One region of the Martelella soudanensis genome, then DNA from elsewhere that is predicted to be linked to it. Evidence: predicted binding sites of a transcription regulator. Region 1 holds the regulator's gene; each other region holds the start of a gene.
What was found. The regulator PhoB, encoded in region 1, activates phosphate uptake and scavenging genes when phosphate is short. The targets are predictions, from matches to a motif close to TGTCATNNANCTGTCAT.

Region 1 (5,504 bases):
ACGACATCATCAACGCGGTGCCCGACAGCCTGCGCAAGGGCTCGCTCGGGCTCGGGGCCACGCAATCGGAAACCATCAAGCGCGTGGTGCTGCCGGCAGCCCTTCCCGGCATTGTCGGCGCGCTGCTGCTGACCGCCTCGCGCGCGATCGGCGAGACCATGATCGTGGTGCTGGCCGCAGGCGTCGCCGCCAATCTGCAGATCAATCCGTTCGAGCCGATGACGACGGTGACGGTCAAGATCGTCAACCAGCTCACCGGCGACCTCGAATTCAATACGCCCCAGACGCTGGTGGCTTTCGCGCTCGGACTGACCCTGTTCGTGATCACGCTCTGCCTCAATGTCTACGCGCTCTATGTCGTGCGCAAATATCGGGAGCAGTACGCATGAGCGAGACATTCACCAATCCGAACGAGGCGGAGGATTTCCGCCGCAACGTGACCGAGACCCGCCGCAAGGGGTTGAAACGCCGCCACCGCGCGGAAAAGCGTTTTCGGGTGTTCGGCTTCCTCGCGATCGCCGCCGGCCTGTTTTTCCTGGCAGCACTGCTGTTTTCGGTCGCCGGCAAGGGCTTCACCGCGTTCCAGCAGACCACGATCACGCTGCCGATCACGTTTAGCGAAGCAGTCGTCGACCCCGACGGCCTGCGCGATGAAAATCCGCGGCTGCTGCTCATCGCAAACTATCCGGTTCTGGTCGGGGACGCGCTGGCGAAAACGCTCGGTCTCGACCCCGCCAATGACGCCGAAATGCGCGCGGCGATGCGGCTTGTCTCGCGCTCGGCCCGCGTCGACCTGCGTGACGTGGTGATGGACGACCCGTCGGTGATCGGCAAGACCGTCGACGTGAAGCTGCTTGCCGCCGCCGATATCGATTCCGCCAACAAGGGCCAGATCGACCTGTCGATGCCGGAAGCCAGCCGTCGCGTCTCCGACCAGCAGGCCGCATGGATGGCGGAGTTGAAGGCCGAGGGCCGGCTGCACAAAAGCTTCAACACCGGCTTCTTCACCCATGGCGCCTCCTCGCGTCCGGAATCGGCGGGCATCGGCGTCGCCTTCGTCGGCACGCTCTACATGATGGGCATCGTGCTGGTGTTGTCGCTGCCGCTCGGCGTGGCATCCGCGATCTATCTCGAGGAATTCGCGCCGAAGAACCGGTTCACCGATGTCATCGAGGTCAATATCAACAATCTCGCCGCCGTGCCGTCGATCGTCTTCGGACTTCTGGGCGTGGCGCTGTTCATCGGCTTCCTCGGCCTGCCGCGCTCGGCGGCCCTCGTCGGCGGCCTTGTGCTGACGCTGATGACGCTGCCGACGATCATTATCGCCACCCGCGCCGCACTCAAGGCGGTGCCGCCCTCGATCCGCTCGGCAGCGCTCGGCGTCGGCGCCTCGAAGATGCAGGCGGTGTTCCACCACGTGCTGCCGCTCGCTATGCCCGGCATCCTGACCGGCACGATCATCGGCCTTGCCCGCGCGCTCGGCGAGACAGCGCCCTTGCTGCTGATCGGCATGGTCGCCTTCGTCGCGGATTATCCGGCAAGCCCGCTCGATCCCTCGACCGCGCTGCCGGTGCAGATCTACATGTGGGCGGGCGAGGCCGAGCGCGCCTTCGTCGAGCGCACCTCGGCGGCGATCATCGTGCTGCTGGTGTTCCTGATCCTGATGAATTTGACCGCGGTCATTCTCCGCCGCCGCTTCGAGCGGCGCTGGTAGGAGGCGGAGATGAACCTTGATGCGAAAAAGACAATGGGCCCAAATATGAACGAACAAACCTACAAGATGGCCGGCAAGGATGTCTCCGTCTATTACGGCCAGAAGCGGGCGCTGTTCGACGTCAACCTCAATATCCGCCAGAATGCCGTGACCGCGCTGATCGGCCCGTCGGGCTGCGGCAAGTCGACCTTTCTGCGCACGCTGAACCGCATGAACGACACGATCGACAATTGCCGGGTGACCGGCGCGATCACGCTCGACGGCGAGGATATCTATACTTCCGGCATCGACGTGGTGGAGTTGCGCGCCCGCGTCGGCATGGTGTTCCAGAACCCGAACCCGTTTCCGAAATCGATCTACGAGAATGTCGCCTACGGCCCGCGCATTCACGGCCTTGCCCGCCACCGCGCCGATTTCGACCGGATCGTGGAAACCAGCCTGCAGAAGGCCGGCCTGTTCAACGAGGTCAAGGACCGCCTGCAGGAGCCCGGCACCAGCCTTTCGGGCGGCCAGCAGCAGCGGCTCTGTATCGCGCGCGCGATCGCCGTCAGCCCCGAGGTGATCCTGATGGACGAGCCGTGCTCGGCGCTCGACCCGATCGCGACCGCCCGCGTGGAAGAACTGATCAGCGAGCTGAAACAGAACTACACCATCGTGATGGTGACCCATTCGATGCAGCAGGCCGCCCGCGTTTCAGAGCGCACGGCCATGTTCCATCTCGGCTACATGGTCGAGGAGGACGACACCGACACGATTTTCACCAATCCCACCGACAGCCGCACCCAGGATTATATCATGGGCCGGTTCGGTTAGAGCGCGTCCAGGAAAAGTGGACACCGGTTTTCCGTCCGGACGCGCGGTAAAACAAGAGGTTAGAGCGTGTTCGCGATTCAACGAAACGCGGACAGGCTCTCAGGAGAAACAGAGATGGCACACTCGCATATCATATCGGCGTTCGACGACGAGCTGAAATACCTCCAGCGCCGGATTTCCGAAATGGGCGGCATGGCGGAGGAAATGGTCTCGCAATCCGTCGTGGCGCTGGTCAACACCGATACCGAGCTCGCCGAAAAGGTGATTGCCGAGGATCTGGCGCTTGACGAGGCCGAACGCGAGGTCGGCGAAAAGGCGATCGTCACCATCGCCAGACGCCAGCCGGTGGCAACGGACCTGCGCGAAATCATGGGCGCGATCCGGATCGCAGCCGATCTCGAGCGCGTCGGCGACATGGCCAAGAACACCGCCAAGCGGGTGATCTCGGTGCAGGGCACCGGCGTGCCGCGCAAGCTCGCCCACGGCATCGAGCACCTGTCGGAACTGGCGCTGTTGCAGCTCAAGGAAGTGCTCGACGCCTACACCTCGCGCCAGGCCGACAAGGCCAATTCGATCCGCGAGCGCGACGAGGAGATCGACGCGATCTACACCTCGCTGTTCCGCGAGCTTTTGACCTACATGATGGAAGATCCGCGCAACATCACCACCTGCACGCATCTTCTGTTCTGCGCCAAGAATATCGAGCGCATCGGCGACCATGCGACCAACATCGCCGAGATGATCTACTACATCGCCACCGGCTCGCAGCCGCAGGGAGAACGCCCGAAGGACGACATGTCGCCCTCGGTCGGCTCCGGCGAGAGCAAGTCCTGAAACCATTTGACAGAGGCACGAGATGGTTCCGAAGATCGCAGTTGTCGAAGATGAAGAAGCGCTGAGCGTCCTGCTGCGCTACAACCTCGAATCCGAAGGCTACGAGGTCGAGACGATCTCGCGCGGCGACGAGGCCGAGATCAGGCTGCAGGAGCGGGTGCCGGACCTTCTGCTGCTCGACTGGATGCTGCCCGGCGTTTCCGGCATCGAGCTTTGCCGGCGCCTGCGCATGCGGCCCGAGACCGAGCGGTTGCCGATCATCATGCTGACGGCGCGCGGCGAGGAGAGCGAGCGGGTGCGCGGCCTTGCGATCGGCGCCGACGACTATGTCGTCAAGCCGTTCTCGACCCCGGAGCTGATGGCCCGGGTCAGGGCGATCCTGCGCCGGGCCCGGCCGGAAGTGCTGTCCAGCGTGCTCAAATGCGGCGATATCGAGCTGGACCGCGAGACCCACCGCGTCCACCGCAAGGCCAAGGAAGTGCGGCTCGGGCCGACCGAGTTCCGGCTTCTGGAATTCCTGATGACCTCGCCGGGCCGGGTATTTTCCCGCTCCCAGCTTCTCGACGGCGTCTGGGGCCACGACATCTATGTCGACGAGCGCACCGTCGACGTCCATGTCGGCCGTCTCAGAAAGGCGCTCAACTTCTCGCAGATGCCGGACGTGATCCGCACCGTGCGCGGCGCGGGCTATTCGATGGAAGTGTGAGGGGCCTCTCAGTCGTCCCCTTCTCCCCTTGGGGAGAAGGTGGCCGTAGGCCGGATGAGGGCAAGCTGCATCACCGTGGTTGAAACGCTCGCGGCACTGGTTTTCACCCCCTGTCCGGCCACGGAAAGTTGCAAGACCCTCCCCTCACCGGGCGCATTCGCGCCACCCTCTCCCCTGCGGGGCGAGGGGGTGGAAGACTGCGATGCCGATGCGCTTCATCGGCGCCTCGCCTTCGGAAATTCCGTTAATACCGCCCACCGTCATTGCGATACCTCATCGTTTCTTTATCCTCAGACCACCAAAGCACTGTCCTTTCCTGCACCAGCGATTGATTTTTCCCTCCGAACAGGGCACGGACAGAACCGTCAGACGAAAGGGATGATGATGACGAGCGCGAGTTTTACCGAGCCGGTGGTGATGGCCGATCTGATGGCCCGCATGCTGTGGGAGATCGAGGCGGTGCATTTTTCCCCCGATGAGCCCTACAAGCTTTCCTCCGGTCTGGTGAGCCCGGTCTATATCGACTGCCGTCGGCTGATTTCCTTTCCCCGAATCCGCTCCACCCTGATGGATTTCGCCGCCGCAAAGATCATGAGCGAGGCCGGCTTCGAACAGTTCGACTGCGTGGCCGGCGGCGAGACCGCGGGCATTCCCTTTGCCGCCTTCCTCGCCGACCGTCTCGACCTGCCGATGATCTATTGCCGCAAGAAGCCGAAGGGCTACGGCAAGAACGCCCAGATCGAGGGCCATATGAACGAGGGCGCGAGGGTGCTGGTGATCGAGGACCTGACCACGGCGGGCGGCTCGATGTTCAACTTCATCAATGCGATCCGCGATGCCGGCGGTATCGTGAAGCATGGCATGGCACTGTTCTACTACGATATTTTCACCGAAGCCGGGAAACGATTCGAGAGTGGCGGCGTTGACCTCCATTACATCGCGACCTGGCGGAACGTGCTGGCGGTGGCGCGCGAGAAAAAGCGGTTCGATGCGAAAACGCTCGATTCCGTCGCCGATTTCCTCGATCGGCCGATGGCCTGGTCAAAGGCGCGCGGCGGCGTTGACGTGTTGCCCGTCTGACCCGGCCCGGACGCGAAAAGAACAAATTGGGAGAAGACCATGATCCTGTGCTGCGGCGAAGCCCTTATCGACATGCTGCCCCGTGAGACCACCGGCGGCGAGCCGGCGTTCTCGCCCTATGCCGGCGGCGCGGTCTGCAACACGGCGGTGGCCCTTGCCCGGCTCGGCCGGCCGACCGGCTTCTTCTCCGGCCTTTCATCGGACCTGATGGGCGATATCATTCGTGACAAGCTCGACGCCTCGAAGGTCGACCATTCCTATGTCGCAACCTCCGACCGGCCGACCACGCTCGCCTTCGTCAAGCTGGTGAACGGCTCGGCAAGCTACGCCTTCTACGACGAGAACACCGCCGGCCGG
Region 2 (5,504 bases), 420 kb from region 1:
GTCGGCCGCCATTTCGATGGCGTCGACGCGGTAGAGCGAGTTTTCGTCCGTTCCTCCCGACCAGACGGTGATGGTATAGTCTTCGGCAAGCGCCGCGCCGGATGTCGCGGCCATGATGGCAATGGTAGCGGTGCCGATAAATGCCCTGATACTCATACGGATCTCTCCAGGTCCCTGAGCATGAAGTCTTCCGAAAATGTCACGGAAGCCCTGCCCGTGTTGTCATATCGCATCGCCATAGGTGAAACCGGGCCTGCCGATTTTGAGCGATGCCGGTGAAGCGAAAACTACCCGCGCACGTCCTCCAAAACCGCGGAAACTAGCCTTCGCCGATCGGACGCAAGATATGACCTAAGTCCTCCTCATGACGCCCACATGACATTTTGTACACGTGTACATGACAATTGTACACGTGTACAAAAAAGAAAGGTTTCCGGCCGGTCTGGCGGCGAGCGCAAGCCCTTGCGCGTAAACAGCCTTGTCTGAAATTCAGCGCAGGCGGCCCATCAGGCCAACTCGGGACCGGCATAACGGACGAACTCGGCAGGGATTTTGTCAGGAACCTGGACGGCGTTTCCGTGAAACGCGGTTCTCTGTTCCAAGCGGACGGCAAACCGTTCCCGCTCTACCCCGACCTATTCCAGCGTCAACCGGAAGCGGGTTCCCGCGCCGCGCGCCAGGCGGCTTCAAGGGCCGGGGCCTCATCGGTGGTTATCTGGTCGGCGCCGAGTTCGAGGAGGCGTCGCACCGTTTCAAGCTCTCCCGCCGCCAGGCCGTGCTCCGGATGGGCGGGATTGAAAGTCCAGGCATCGACCAGCATGCCGGCGTCATGGCAGGCGGCGATCATGTCGAGCCCGCTGTCGGCGGCTTTCAGGACCAGCGGGTAGTGCAGGTAAATGGTGCCGGCGCCGGTCGGTCCGGCAAGCGCCGCATCGAGCACGTCCCTGGCGGCCGAAAACCCGTCTTTCAGCCAGGCCTCGGCGATATCCTCGGAAGGATCGATACCGCGCGCGACCGCGGGGAGGGTCTCGCGCATCGCGGCGATCAGGTCGAGATCGGTCGCCGAGATGATGATATTGCCGGTATTGGCGCCGATGATCTGGCCGAGATGCGCAATGCCGGCTTCTCCGACCTCATCGAGATCCGATTTCATATCGAACTGCAAGAGCGCGTCCGGATGGGCGCTGCGCAGCAGCCGGCCGAGATCTTCGGAGAGGATAAGCGGCTCGCCGCCCGGGGCGTAGCGTATGCTGGCCAGATCATCGCGGGTCAGCGCGGAGACCAGGCCCCGGGCATCGGTCTCGCTTTCGAGCGTGTCATCATGAACGACGGCGAAACCGCCATCGGCGCGCACCCTGAGATCGAGCTCCATCGAGGCTCCGATCTCGAAGCCCTCCGTCATCACGGCGAGCGAAAAGGTGGGATCGGCGACCCGCTTGCGCAATTGGTGCCATTTCAGCCGCGTCTTGCGGCCATTCAGCTCAAGGTGAAGTCCCTGCATATCCGACATGGTATAGTTTCGCTTTCATCCGCTCCGACATGCCGCCGACGCGGCCCGCCACCTCTATCCGGCATTCTTGAAGGCTGGATGAAAGCCGGGAAGCTTCGATCCGCTGGCCAAGCAGTGCCACGGCCTTTCGATATCACAGCTTGGGCTCGTGAAAAGCCCTCTTTCCGTGCCGCTGATTGCTGCCCGCGAACCTCAGATCGGGCACATGTCCTGCAGCAGGCTCTGCGTCGCCTCGATATCCTTGACCATCAGCGCGGAGGCCGTCTCTGCATCGCCGCGCCGGAAGGCCTCGATCATTTCGTAGTGATAGGTTGAATAGGGGTGGATGGTGCCCGCATTGAGCTGCTGGATCACCAGGTCGGAGAGCATGCGCATATAGGGGCCGAAGCGCAGCCAGAGCGTCTCGATCATCTGCGGCAGGACTTCGGAGCCGGAAAGCTCGTAGATCGCGAAGTGGAACTCCTGGTTCTTGCGCAGCATCTCGTGGACATGGCCCTCCCGGCCGAGCGCCTCGTGATCGCGGGCAAGCGCGAGGCAGCGGTCGATGTCGGCCTTGCTCATGCGCGGCGTCGCCAGCCTGGTCGCCAGCCCCTCGAGCGCCGTGCGCGCGCAGCACAGATCGTCGAGCCGCTGACGCGAGACGGCGGGCACACGGGCCGAGCCGCTGCGGCTGATCTCGAGACCCTTTTCGGCGGCAAGCCGGCGCAGCGCCTCGCGCACCGGCATATGGCTGGTGCCGAATTCGGCGGCGAGCGAGGAGATCGTGGTCACCTGTTCGGGCTCGAACTGGCCCCACATCAATGCGTGGCGCAATTGCTCGTAGACCCCGTCCTGCACGGTCATCCTCGACGAAATCCTGGAAAGCCCGTTGTTGATCATTGCGCCTCTCTTCAAGGTGGTGCGAGCCTGTCACCGTCTGTCGGGGCAAGAGGCGGCAAAGTCAAGCGGCGAGCCCGCCGGTCAGCGGGTTTTCGCCCTGCGGAACCGCTGTTCCAGTACGGCGACGAGACGCACCAGCGGCAGCAGAAACACCAGATAGATGATCGCCGCGCCGATCAGCGGCGTCGGATTGGCGTAAAACGCCTGGGCGTCCTGCGCCTCCTTCAGGAGTTCGGGCATCGCGACGGTGGAGGCAAGTGCTGTATCCTTGAACATCGAGACGCAATTGCTGGTGGTCGGCGGGATCACGATCCGGATCGCCTGCGGCAGGATCACCTTCCACAAGGTGACGGGAAAGGAAAGGCCAAGGGCGGCCGCCGCCTCGAACTGGCCGTCCGGCACGCTTTCGATGCCGGAGCGGAACACCTCCGCCGAATAGGCGGCCATCACCATCGAGAACGACAGGATCGCCGAGGTCCAGGCCGAGAAGCGGATGCCGACAAAGGGAAGCGCGTAGTAGACGAGGATCAGCACCACCAGCACCGGCATGGCGCGGAACACGTCGATATAGGCGACGGTCAGAAACCGGATCGGCCTCGGCGCGTAGAGCCGGAACACGCAGATCAGCAGGCCCGCGCTGACGCCGATCAGGATGGCGAGCACGCCGAGGATCAACGTGTTCGTCAGCCCGCGCAGCAGCAACGGAATACTCGCGACGAGCACTTCGGTATTGAAGAAGGTTTCGACCAGGGTCATTGGCGGCAACTTTCGGTGAGCGCGGCATGCGTTCGCCCGCGCCTCGCGGAAACAAAAGCGGTAGCAAGCGGTAGAGGGCGCTGTATTGCGCCCTCTGGGTTTCCGGTCAGGGGATGGCGAAGACCGTGACGGTGGAGGAGCCTGCCGGCGGCGCAGAGCCGAACCACTTTTCGTGGATCCCGGCCATCGTGCCGTCTTCCTTCATCGTGGTGATCGCCTCGTTGATGGCGTCGAGCTGCGGATGGTCCTTTGACATCATCATGCCATACTGCTCGCCGGTCTTGATCCGGCCTGCGACCGCGAAGCCCTTCATCTTGGTGAACAGGTATTCCATGCCCGGAATGTCGGAGACGGCGGCATCGACGCGGCCGGCGCCGAGATCGAGGAACATGTCCTGCTGGGCGTTGTAGCCCTTGACCGCCTTGATGCCGAGGCCGGCTTCGTTGTCGCTGACCCACTTCGCGCCGGTCGAGCCGGAGAGCACGCCGACGATCTTGCCCTTCAGGTCTTCGGTGCCGGAGAGTTCGACGCCCTCCTTGACGGCAATGCCCATGTCGGAATCGTAATAGGGCTGGGTGAAGGACTGCGACTGCAGGCGCTCTTCGGTGATCGTGATCGACGAGATCGCGCCATCGATACGGCCCGACGTGGTGGCCGCGAACAGCGCCTGGAAACCGTAATCGGCGATTTCCGGCTCGAGGCCGGCGCGCCTGGCGGCTTCGGTGGCGATATCGACCTCGAAGCCCTCGAAGGCGCCGCTGGCATTCTTGTATTCGAATGGCGGGTTGCTGGGATAGGCGCCGATCTGGAAGGTTTCGGCGGCGGCGGCGGAAAGACCTCCGGCGGCAAGGCCGATTGCCGTTGCAAGCATGATGGCGTGGCGGCGGGTAAGCATCATTTTTTATTCTCCCTCTGGTGGTGACCGCATGCGGTTGGGTGGCGGCGTATTTTTATGCCGCCGGCATCATGACGCTTCATCTTGCGTGGGCGGCGATGACTTCGCCCAGCACGGCGTCGAAGCGTCCGATTTCTTCAAGCGTATTGTAGTGCAGAAGCGAAACGCGCACGGCGCCGCTGTCCATCGTGAGGCCAAGGCGCGCCATCAGGCGCGGCGCGAACATGTGGCCGTCGCGGATGCCGATGCGCCTCTTGCCCATCTCCACCGAAAGCGTTTTCGGCTTCAGGCCGGGGATGTTGAAGCAGATCGTCGGTACCCGGCGCTCCAGCCTGTCGCTGTCGGAAATGCCGTAGATCACCGCGCCGTGGCGCTTCAGAACGGAAATCATTTCCTTCGCCAGGATCATCTCGTAGTCGCGGATCGCGCCCATCGCAGCGGCAATCGTCTGGCGGCGGCTGTGCTCGCCCGATGGCAGGAACCGCTCGCCGACGCTTTCGAGGTAGCGCACGGCGGCATCCATGCCCGCGACATTCTCGTAGGGGAAGGTGCCGACCTCGATCTTGTAGGGCGGAACGTCAGGGATGAAATCCTCCTTGAAGGTCGGAAGCCTGCAGAGCGCCTCATATCGCCCCCACAGAAACCCCATATGCGGGGAGAAGTTCTTGTAGCCGGAGCAGACCAGATAATCGCAATCCCAGGCCTTGACGTCGATCAGCCCGTGCGGCCCGAAATGGACGCTGTCGAGGAACACCTCTGCGCCCGCGGCATGGGCGATGCGGCCGACGGCGGCGACATCGACGATCGTGCCGATCGCATGGGAGGTGGCCGTGCAGGCCACCAGCCGGGTGCGTTCGTTGACCAGCGGCTTCAGGTCTTCGGGATCGAGCGTTCCGTCGTCCCGCATCCGCCACCAGACGATTTTCGCGCCGTCTTCCTCCAGCGCCAGCCAGGTGGCGATATTGGCGTCGTGGTCCATGTCGGTGACCACGATCTCGTGGCGCTCACCCAGCATTCTGGCGATGCCGAGGCTGACGAGGCGGATGAACGAGGTGGCGTTGAGGCCGAAGGAAATCTCCTCCGGACGATCGGCATTGATGAGCACGGCAACGCTTTCGCGCGCGGCCTCCAGGCCGGCATCGACGCGGGCGCTGTGCTCGTAGCTTGCCATGCGCTGGACGTTGCTGTCGATCAGATGGTTGGTGACCGCGTCCACCACGCTCTGCGGCACCTGCGCGCCGCCGGCGTTTTCGAGGAAGATGAAATCGCCCGCTTTGGCGATCGCCGGAAACAGGCGGCGAATCTCGTCGACCGGAAAGCTGTTGCTGAGCGGGGGGGATTCGGTCTGCATATTCATTGGGTTACCCTGTGTCGTTCCCGGCCGGCGACGCACTGCCGCCTGCCTGCATGTTTTTATTTTGATTATTTGATCACAGGATATTTCAAATTTCAACTATCTCTTTC
Region 3 (5,504 bases), 1.2 Mb from region 1:
ATGCGACCGACCCATGCGCCACGTCACCGAGGCTCATCTGCACGATATAGGCTGTGATTGTCGCGGCACCCTCGCGCGGGTCCCATGTCAGGTTCGGGTTCTGGCCTGCTGCGATCGCCAGCACCATCGTCTCGCCCACCGCGCGCGACATGCCGAGGATGAAAGCGGCGGTAATGCCCGAAAACGCGCCGGGGATGACGATGCGCGTCGCCACCTGCCATTTCGCCATGCCGAGCGCGTAACCGCCTTCGCGCAGGCTGTTGGGCACGGCGCGCATCGCATCTTCAGAGACAGAGACCACGTAAGGCAGGATCATGATGCCGAGGATGATGCCGGGCACCAGCAGGTTGATCCCCTTCAGCCCGGGAATGAACTGTTGCAGAAATGGCGTCATCACCAGAAGCGCGAAATAGCCATAGACCACCGTGGGCACCGCCTCGAGCATTTCGAGCGCAGGCTTCAGTGTCTCACGCACCGCCGGTTTGGCATATTCGCTGAGATAGATCGCCATGATCAGGCCGAAAGGCACCGCGATGATCATAGCAAGCCCCGCCGTTTGCAATGTCGCGGCCAGGAGAGGCAACACCCCGAATTGCGGGTCTGCGAAGACCGGCGTCCACATCGTGCCGAACAGGAAATCGAACAGCGGCACATGGGCAAAGAACCCGGCCGAGTCGCGTATCAGAATATAGACAATGGCGAATGTGACGAACACTGACAGCGCGGCGCACAGGAACAGAAAAACCCTCATGCCCCGGTCGATCAGCCGCCGTCTTTTGACAAAACCGCTGTTGATGAGTTCCGCTGAACTGGGAATGGAATTTACGGGCACGGCAACCTCGCTTGTCCGAAAAATGGATACGGCGGGTCCGAAGACCCGCCGCAAAGGTGACCAGCCCTTAGTTGGCAGCCTTCAGAAGATCGTCGGGCGTGACGCCGACCTTGGAACCGCCGTCGAAGAACGACCCGGTCGCGCGGGCATTGATCTTTTCTTCAGCCCGCGAGAACGCCTTGCTGGGCAGCGCCAGATAGCCGGTGGAGGACACGAGTTCCGGTGCGAGTTCCGGGTTGAACATGAACTTCGCGTAATCCTCGACATTCGCCTTCGTGTCCAGATGCTCTTTGTTCGCGTAGATGAACAGCGGACGGGTCAGCGGCTGATACTCACCGCTGGCCGCGGTTTCGGTGGTCGGCGCAACGCACTCACCGCCGTTGAACGAGATTTCCAGCGGCTTCACGCGGCCACGGTTCTCTTCGACATAGGCCAGACCAAGGAAGCCGATGGCATCAACGTCGGTCGACACGCCCTGGATCGTGATGTTGTCGTCTTCGGTCGCGGTGAAATCGCCGCGCGAGGCGCCCTCTTCGCCGATGATGGCGAAGGTGAAGTAGTCATAGGTGCCCGAATCGGTGCCGGCGCCGAACAGGGTCAGCGGCTGGTCCGGGTATTCCGGGTTCAACTGGTTCCAGTTGTTGACGACGCCCTGGGCTTTGGTCTCGTAAGCCGTCTTCAGCTCTTCGACGGTCATGCAGTTGATCGGGTTGTCGGGGTTCACGATCACGGCCAGCGCGTCCATGGCGACGGGCATTTCGAGGAACTCGATGCCGTTCTCGGCGCAAAGCTCCGCTTCCGAGGTCTTGATCGGGCGCGACGCGCCGGAGAAGCTGGTCTCGCCGCGGCAGAACTTCTTGAAGCCGCCGCCGGTGCCGGACACGCCGACGACGACGCGGTTGCCGGTTGCGATCTGGTATTCCTCGGCAAACGCCTCGGATACGGGGAACACGGTCGACGAGCCGTCAACCTGGATGGCATCTTCCTGGGCTGCGGCCTGATAGGCGAGCAGTGAGGCTGCGGTGAGAACGGTGACTGAAAGTATCTTTTTCATTGGAATAATCTCTCCTGGCTGGATCTGGTGTCGAATCCATTCGGGTTTCAACGGGTGGTCCCCGGAGGACGGTAAAACACAGTCTTGTTACAGTTTCATGAAATTGCAACATAGATGGTTTATTGCGACTTGCAGCGGCTCGTTCGGGTGTCGCGAAGATCCAGTGCAATCGGCATTCGGGTGAAACAGGAGGTTTCAGCCAGTCCGGAGCCAAAGCGACGGCGTAATCGATTTGCCGATCCGCCTTGCCGACCCGCCTTGCCGGCATGGCTTTGCGCGGGTCGGCGTCCGGTCACAGTCACGACGCTACTGGCAAACGGCGCTTCCGCGCATTTTCCACACCGACATGAAAATGAGAGTTCGGCCATGACAAGCAATCAGAACTTCAACATTCTCTTTCTCTGCACCGGAAACTCGGCGCGGTCGATCATGGCTGAAGCCATTCTCAACACGGAGGGCAGAGGTCGCTTTCAGGCCTTTTCGGCAGGTAGCCGACCGAAAGGCGCTGTTCATCCGCTCGCGCTCAAGGTGCTGACGGCGCAGGACTACCCGATTGAGGGGCTCCACTCGAAGAGCTGGGATGCCTTTTCGGGCCCCGATGCGCCCCGGTTCGACTTCATATTCACGCTCTGTGACAGCGCGGCGGGAGAGGCCTGCCCGATAGCGCGCGGGGCCGCAAAGCGGGCGCATTGGGGGATTGAAGACCCCGCCGCTGTCGAGGGGACGGATGCGCAAAAGGAACTGGCCTTTGTGCAAACGGCACAATTCCTCAAAAGCCGGATCAAGGCGTTTCTGAGCCTTCCGGTGGAGACAATCGAAAAAATGGCGCTGGAAAGCAGGCTGAACCAGATCGGCCGTATGGAAGGCGCAACGGACCTCGCGGCAAAGAGCGAGTGAATGCCGAATGAGACATTTCCGGTTCAAGGCCTTTGCAGCGGTATCGGCGCGGGGTCACCGCAGCTTTGCTAGTCGGGAATTTCATTATCATTGACCTGAAAACGGCCACCGGGGCCGCAGCGTTGTATAGCTGTAATAAAACGCTGCTAAGCCCGGCCGAAATGATATCCAAACAATGATCGGAGATAATAAAATGCGTCGTGCTCTTCTTGCAGCAGCCGCTCTGGTTGCTATGACAGTACCTGCTTTTGCAGATTTCACCCTGGACAGCCGCTACACGGATGCAGACGGCGACCTGATTGCCGATATCCCGTCCGATCCGGCTGAGCTTGTCGATCCTTCCGTGCTGATCTTCGCCTATACGCCGGTTGAAGACCCGGCTGTCTACGCCGAGGCATGGAAGGACTTTCTGACGCATATAGAAGAGGTTACCGGCAAGCGGGTCCAGTTCTTCCCGGTCGATTCCAACGCCGCCCAGATCGAAGCCATGCGTGCCGGCCGCCTCCATATCGCAGGCTTCAACACCGGCTCGAACCCACTGGCCGTGGCCTGCGCCGGTTTCCGTCCGTTCACCATGATGGCCGCCGAGGACGGTTCATTCGGCTACGAGATGGAAATCATCACCTATCCAGGCTCCGGCATTGCCGAAGTTGAAGACATCAAGGGCAAGGCCCTGGCGTTTTCGTCCGAGACCTCCAATTCAGGTTTCAAGGCCCCGTCGGCCATTCTGAAATCCGAATACGGCATGGAAGCCGGCACGGATTTCGAGGCCACTTTCTCCGGCAAACACGACAACACCATCCTCGGCGTGGCCAACAAGGACTATCCGGCCGGCGCCATCGCCAATTCGGTGCGCAAGCGCATGGTTGCCCGCGAGGTGATCACGGACGATCAGGTCGAGATCATCTACACCTCGCAGACCTTCCCCACCACCGGCTATGGCTTGGCGCACAATCTGACGCCCGAGCTTCAGGACAAGATCAAGGAAGCCTTCGCCTCCTTCGAATGGGAAGGGTCGACGCTGGAAGAGGAGTTCTCCAAGTCCGGCGAAGCACAGTTCATCCCGATCACCTTCAAGGACAACTGGGCCGTGATCCGCCAGATCGACGAGGCAAACGGCGTTTCCTACAATTGCCAGTAAGAACTGGTATCATCCTTTCGAACGGGCGGAGATCATCCGCCCGTTCCCTTGTTGTGGAGCCGTCATGCTCGAACTCAAATCGCTGACCAAAACCTACAAGACCGGCGACAAGGCCCTGAACGACGTCAGCCTCACCGTGCCGGAAGGTCAGGTTGTCGGACTGATCGGTCCCTCCGGCGCCGGAAAATCCACGCTGATCCGCTGCGTCAACCGCCTCGTCGAGCCGACCTCCGGTTCGGTTGCAATATCCGGCAAGTTGATCACAGGCCAGGGGCAGCGCGAATTGCGGGCCATGCGTCGCCGCATCGGCATGATTTTTCAGGAATATGCCCTGGTCGAACGGCTGACCGTCATGGAAAATGTTCTGTCCGGCCGGCTGGGCTATGTCGGGTTCTGGACCAGCTTCACCCGCCGCTACAGCGCGGACGATATCGGTCTTGCCTATCGGCTGCTGGATCGCGTCGGCCTGATGCACCAGGCCGACAAGCGCGCCGACGCGCTCTCCGGCGGCCAGCGGCAACGTGTCGGCATCGCCCGCGCGCTTGCCCAGGAACCCGAACTGCTGCTGGTCGATGAGCCGACGGCCAGCCTCGATCCCAAGACAAGCCGCCAGATCATGCGGCTTCTGATCGAAATCTGCGCCGAACGCAATCTTCCCGCCATTGTGAACATTCACGACGTGCCGCTGGCGCAGCAGTTCATGCAGCGCATTATCGGACTGCGTGCCGGCGAGGTGGTGTTTGACGGCCCCCCCGACGCGCTGAGCGAGACAGCGCTGACCGAGATTTACGGCGCGGAAGACTGGAACGCGATGCGCAAGGGCGCGCAGGAAGACGAGAGCGCCGAAGCCGAAGAGGCGGCCGTGCTTGCGAGGCTCGGCGCATGAGCAATTATCCGACGACTTATCCGACGACATGGAAGCGTCCGCCGCAGGTATTCACCCATCGCGGCTGGCGGATAGGGCTTCAGATCGGGTTTGCGGCCTGGTTCGTTCTCGCGCTTGCCACGCTCGACCCGAACTGGGCGCGGATCGTCGAAGGCTGGTCGCGGGGCGCGCGCTTTCTGGTCGGCTTTCTGCAACCCGATTTTACCAGCCGCTGGAGCGATATCTCAAAGGGGCTGATCGAGAGCCTGACAATGACGCTGACCTCGACGGTGGCCGGCGTCATCATCTCCGTGCCGGTCGGCATCGGCGCGGCGCGCAATGTCTCGCCCAAGATTGTCTATCTTGTCTGCCGTTCGATCATCGCCGTCAGCCGCTCGCTGCAGGAAATCATCATCGCGATCTTCTTTGTGGCGATGTTCGGCTTTGGCCCGTTTGCCGGGTTCCTGACGCTGAGCTTTGCCACGATCGGCTTTTTGTCGAAGCTTCTGGCGGAAGACATCGAGGATATCGACGAGGCGCAGGCGGAGGCGATCAGGGCAACCGGCGCTTCATGGATGCAGATGATCAACTACGCCATCCAGCCGCAGGTCATGCCGCGCCTCATCGGCTTGTCGCTCTATCGCCTCGACATCAATTTCCGCGAAAGCGCAGTGATCGGCATTGTCGGCGCGGGCGGCATCGGCGCGACCCTGAA

Region 2: the regulator PhoB is predicted to act here: its motif matches at 1,578-1,594, upstream of HQ843_RS08665 (glycerophosphodiester phosphodiesterase).
Region 3: the regulator PhoB is predicted to act here: its motif matches at 1,973-1,989, upstream of HQ843_RS00865 (PstS family phosphate ABC transporter substrate-binding protein).

What each region holds. Positions count from the first base shown of each region.
Region 1 is NZ_CP054861.1:1,373,618-1,379,121, reverse strand. Features, by position in the region: gene pstC (phosphate ABC transporter permease subunit PstC) at 1-389, shown strand, start outside; gene pstA (phosphate ABC transporter permease PstA) at 386-1,714, shown strand; gene pstB (phosphate ABC transporter ATP-binding protein PstB) at 1,724-2,527, shown strand; gene phoU (phosphate signaling complex protein PhoU) at 2,642-3,361, shown strand; gene phoB (phosphate regulon transcriptional regulator PhoB) at 3,384-4,067, shown strand; gene HQ843_RS06640 (orotate phosphoribosyltransferase) at 4,452-5,147, shown strand; gene HQ843_RS06635 (carbohydrate kinase family protein) at 5,187-5,504, shown strand, end outside.
Region 2 is NZ_CP054861.1:1,792,320-1,797,823, forward strand. Features, by position in the region: gene HQ843_RS08660 (extracellular solute-binding protein) at 1-156, opposite strand, end outside; gene HQ843_RS08665 (glycerophosphodiester phosphodiesterase) at 647-1,510, opposite strand; gene HQ843_RS08670 (GntR family transcriptional regulator) at 1,703-2,389, opposite strand; gene HQ843_RS08675 (amino acid ABC transporter permease) at 2,471-3,145, opposite strand; gene HQ843_RS08680 (ABC transporter substrate-binding protein) at 3,252-4,043, opposite strand; gene HQ843_RS08685 (cysteine desulfurase-like protein) at 4,120-5,397, opposite strand.
Region 3 is NZ_CP054861.1:169,942-175,445, reverse strand. Features, by position in the region: gene pstC (phosphate ABC transporter permease subunit PstC) at 1-751, opposite strand, end outside; gene HQ843_RS00865 (PstS family phosphate ABC transporter substrate-binding protein) at 900-1,886, opposite strand; gene HQ843_RS00860 (arsenate reductase ArsC) at 2,253-2,783, shown strand; gene phnD (phosphate/phosphite/phosphonate ABC transporter substrate-binding protein) at 2,977-3,924, shown strand; gene phnC (phosphonate ABC transporter ATP-binding protein) at 3,989-4,810, shown strand; gene phnE (phosphonate ABC transporter, permease protein PhnE) at 4,807-5,504, shown strand, end outside.